Regions from separate parts of the Pararhizobium sp. O133 genome, predicted to be linked through region 2. Evidence: predicted binding sites of a transcription regulator. Region 2 holds the regulator's gene; the other holds the start of a gene.
The links. Region 2 encodes PhoB, which activates phosphate uptake and scavenging genes when phosphate is short. Its sites were predicted from a motif close to TGTCATNNANCTGTCAT; they were not measured.
Positions count from the first base shown of each region.

Region 1: ACST81_RS10980 (DUF47 family protein) is a predicted target of PhoB. The motif match lies at 1,464-1,480, and genes of this name have one in related genera.

Region 1 is NZ_CP196426.1:2,296,794-2,299,192, reverse strand. Features, by position in the region: gene ACST81_RS10985 (inorganic phosphate transporter) at 1-795, opposite strand, end outside; gene ACST81_RS10980 (DUF47 family protein) at 795-1,439, opposite strand; gene ligA (NAD-dependent DNA ligase LigA) at 1,547-2,399, opposite strand, start outside.
Region 2 is NZ_CP196426.1:4,405,734-4,408,132, reverse strand. Features, by position in the region: gene pstB (phosphate ABC transporter ATP-binding protein PstB) at 1-226, shown strand, start outside; gene phoU (phosphate signaling complex protein PhoU) at 306-1,016, shown strand; gene phoB (phosphate regulon transcriptional regulator PhoB) at 1,121-1,804, shown strand; gene ACST81_RS21395 (GcrA family cell cycle regulator) at 1,877-2,399, opposite strand, start outside.

The sequences.
Region 1 (2,399 bases), 2.1 Mb from region 2:
TGCACCGCCGGTTTCCGCGCAAAAACCCTGCATCGGATTGAGCCGGGTAATCTTGGAGCCCATCGTATGAACAATGCGCCAGCCACCGAACAGGGTGCCGAGCGCCATGGCCGACTGGCAGGTGATCACCACCCAGAACGGCACATAGAAGGTGCCGCCGAGATAGCCCTGCGAAAACAGGAGGACGGCGATGATACCCATCGTCTTCTGCGCGTCGTTGCCGCCATGGCCGAGCGAATAGAGCGAGGCCGAGATGAACTGCAGCCCGCGAAAGCTGCGGTCGACGGCAAACGGGGTCTGGCGAACGCAGACCCAGGACACGACCAGCACGAGGATAAGGGCAAGCAGGAAGCCGATCATCGGAGACACGAAAATTGCGCCGACCGTCTTCAGCAGGCCGCTCAGCACGATGGCGTCTCCGCCCGTGCGCGCCAGGCCCGCCCCAACAAGACCGCCCACCAGCGCGTGCGACGAACTCGACGGAATGCCGAAAATCCAGGTGACGATGTTCCAGATGATCGCACCCATGAGCGCTGAAAAGATCACCTGCGGCGTCACGATCGCCGGATCGATGATGCCCTTGCCGATCGTCTCGGCCACATGCAGACCAAAGAACAGGAAGGCGATGAAATTGAAGAACGCGGCCCACATGACCGCGTATTGCGGCCGCAACACGCGCGTCGAGACGATCGTCGCGATCGAATTGGCGGCATCGTGCAGCCCGTTCAGGAAGTCGAAGAATAGCGCCACGCCGATCAGGCAGAGCAGCAGCGGAAAGGCGAGCGTCGGCTCCATCAGACGTTCTCGATCACGATGCCGCTGATTTCGTTGGCGACATCCTCGAACCGGTCGACGACCTTTTCAAGCTCGCCGTAAATCTCGCTGCCGATGATGTAAGCCATCGGGTTGGATGCGCCGTGGCGGCGGAACAGGTCCTTCAGCCCCTGGTCGTGCAACTCGTCAGAGCGGCCTTCGACACGGGTCACTTCCTCGGCGATGGCGCTGAGGCGTTGAGCGTTGGTGCCAACCTTGTCGAGCAGCGGAATAGCCTCGGCGATCAACCGCGCGGCATCGACGACCAGCACGCCCATTTCGCGCATGCCGGGGTCGAAGCTCGTCTGCTCGAACAGGCGGATGGTCTTGACGGTCTTGTGCATCATGTCGATGGCATCATCCATCGACTGGATCAGGTCCTTGATGTCGCCGCGGTCGAACGGCGTGATGAAGCTGCGGCGAACGGCGAGCATGACATCGCGGGTGATGTTGTCGGCCTGATCCTCGAGCGCGACGATGCGCTGGCAGTTGGCTTCATGGTCACCCTCGCCCGCCAGCAGCGCCTTCAGCGCGTCGGCGGCGCCGACGACGGTGCGCGAATGCGCTTCGAAAAGTTCGAAGAACTTGTCCTCGCGCGGCATCAGCTTGCGGAACCAACCCAACATTGTTCACCTATCCGTTTTCGTCATTGTCACGAAACTGTCATAAATCTGGCCGTCCTCATAAACAAGACAAGCGGACAAGGGAAGCTTTGCAGGCCGTTGAAGTGCGGTTACCCACCGATCAGGATAAACCAGCCGTCCTCATCGGTGGTTTCGACGCCGAGTTCGCGGGCCTTTTCGAGTTTCGAGCCGGCACCGGGGCCGGCGACCAGAAGATCGGTCTTCTTTGAAACGGAACCCGCGACCTTCGCGCCCAGGCGTTCGGCCATGGCTTTGGCCTCGTCGCGGGTCATTTTTTCCAGTGAACCGGTGAAGACGACGGTCTTGCCGGCGACGGGACTGGAACTTGCCACCGGCGCTTCCGCGTCCTGTGGACGAACCATACCCGGAGCCAGGAGCTTCGATAAGACGTCGACATTGCGCGGTTCCTTGTAGAATTCTACGATTGCCCGGGCGACCACCTCGCCGATCCCGTCGATCGTGTTGAGATCGCTCCAGGCATCCGATCCGGGCTCGGCTGCCGCTTTCATCGCCTCCGCAAAGACCGCATAGCTGCCATAGGAGCGCGCCAGCAGCTTCGCCGTCGTCTCGCCGACATGACGGATGCCGAGCGCGTAGATGAGCCGGTTCAGGGCGATCGCGCGACGGTCGTTGATGGCATCGTAGAGCTTGCGCACACTGACCTTGCCGAAGCCATCGATGTTTTCCAGCTTGGTCAGGGTCGAAGCTGCCTGCCGCCTTTCCAGCGTAAAAATGTCGGCTGCCGTCCTGATCGACAGCGACGGATCGTCAGCCTCGAAGAAGAATTCGATCTGCTTGGCCCCCAGCCCCTCAATGTCGAACGCATTGCGCGAGACAAAGTGCTTCAGGTGCTCGACAGCCTGTGCACGGCAGACAAAGCCGCCGGTACAGCGGGTGACGGAATCGAGTTTCCCGGTCTTTTCGTTGCGCTCGCGCACCGCG
Region 2 (2,399 bases):
ACTGGACCCGATCGCGACCGCCAAGGTCGAGGAACTGATCCACGAACTGCGCACCAACTACACGATCGTCATCGTGACGCATTCGATGCAGCAGGCCGCCCGCGTGTCGCAGCGCACCGCCATGTTCCACCTCGGCAATCTCGTCGAGGAAAACGACACCGACAAGATGTTCACAAACCCGGATGATCAGCGCACCCAGGACTACATCATGGGCCGCTTCGGCTGAGGATATGTCCCGTGGCCTGCCCGGCGTTCGGGGAGGCGGCTGTTTCCCAATTGGATTGTGATCACGAGGAAAAACAATCATGTCTACACACATCGTTTCCGTCTATGACGAAGATCTGAAATACCTGACCCGCCGCATCTCCGAAATGGGCGGTCTGGCCGAGCAGATGGTTGCCGAATCCGTGCGCGCTTTGGTCAATTCCGACCTGGCGCTCGCCCAGAAGGTTATCTCCGACGACGCCATTCTCGATGATGCCGAGCGCCAGATCGGCGAAAAGGCGATCATCACCATCGCCAAGCGCCAGCCGATGGCGGCCGACCTGCGCGAAATCATGGGCTCGATCCGCATCGCCGCCGACCTGGAACGCGTCGGCGACCTCGGCAAGAACACCGCCAAGCGCGTCATCGCCGTTGCCAGCTCGACCCTGCCGCGTCAGCTGGCCCGTGGCCTGGAACACCTGGCCGAGCTTGCTCTCGTTCAGCTCAAGGAAGTTCTCGATGTCTACGCGTCGCGTTCGCCTGAAAAGGCCAACAGCATCCGCGAGCGCGATGGCGAGATCGATGCGATCTACACGTCGCTGTTCCGCGAACTTCTCACCTACATGATGGAAGATCCGCGCAACATCACGCCGTGCACCCATCTTCTGTTCTGCGCCAAGAACATCGAGCGCATCGGCGACCATGCGACCAACATCGCCGAGACGATCTACTACATGGCGACCGGCGCGCAGCTGGTCGGCGAGCGGCCGAAGGACGACACGGCCAACACCGTCGGTGCGGTCGGAAACTGATCGCGTCGCACAAATAAGTAAGCCGATTCTTACGTGAAGGCGCGCGCGGCCGCTGGAGCCGCTCGGCATGCCAGGTGGACCGGGCGCCAAGGAGCTCATGGACTATGCTGCCAAGAATTGCCGTTGTTGAAGATGAAGAGGCGCTGAGCGTCCTCCTGCGCTACAACCTTGAGGCCGAAGGGTTTGAAGTCGATACGATCAACCGTGGTGACGAAGCCGAAATGCGCCTGCAGGAGCGTCTTCCCGACCTGCTGATCCTCGACTGGATGCTGCCGGGTGTGTCCGGCATCGAGCTTTGCCGTCGCCTGCGCCAGCGTTCCGAAACCGAGCGCCTGCCGATCATCATGCTGACCGCGCGTGGCGAGGAAAGCGAGCGCGTCCGCGGTCTCGCCACCGGCGCCGACGATTATGTCGTCAAGCCGTTCTCGACGCCGGAACTGATGGCGCGGGTGAAGGCCATGCTGCGCCGTGCGAAGCCGGAAGTCCTCTCCACGCTTCTGAAATGCGGCGATATCGAACTCGACCGCGAAACCCACCGGGTCCATCGCAAGGCCCGCGAAGTGCGCCTCGGGCCGACCGAGTTCCGTCTACTGGAATTCTTCATGGCCTCGCCGGGCCGCGTGTTCTCGCGCTCCCAGCTTCTGGATGGCGTCTGGGGTCACGATATCTATGTCGACGAGCGTACCGTCGACGTCCATGTGGGCCGTCTGCGCAAGGCGTTGAACTTCTCCAACATGCAGGACGTCATCCGCACCGTGCGCGGCGCCGGATATTCGCTGGAAAGCTGATCTGTCAATTTTCGGCCGGACATGAAAAAGGGGCCATTTCGGCCCCTTTTTTGATGCGTGTGACGCTGTGCCTCAGCGTGCCCTGCGGCGTTCCGCGGACGGCTGGTAGGCCAGCTTCGCATGGAACGTGCAGTAGGGTGACGTATCGGGAGAGTCGTTGCCACAGAAGTGGAACTCTTCCTTCATCGGATCGCCGATCGGCCACTTGCAGGTGCGGTCGGTAAGCTGAGTCAGACCCAGACGGCGCGACATCGGAACGACGACATTGCTGGCTGGAGCCTCCTCGCGCTGTTCGATCGCGTCGATCTCGACCTCTTCCTTCATTACGGCAGCGCCGGTCGTCCGCGTTGCAGCGCGGGGCGCGGTCATGCGCGAGGCAAAAGTGTTGCCGGCCGTGCGCGGAGCAGCCGGTGCCGGGCGCTTTGCGCGAGCTGTCGTCGTGGTGCCGCCAGCCTTGGCGCGGCCCGGCAGGCAAAGCCGGTGCACCTTGCCGATGACGGCGTTGCGGCTGACGCCGCCGAGTTGAGCGGCGATCTGGCTCGCGCTCAGACCCTCGGACCACAATTTCTTGAGTTTCTCGACCCGCTCGTCAGTC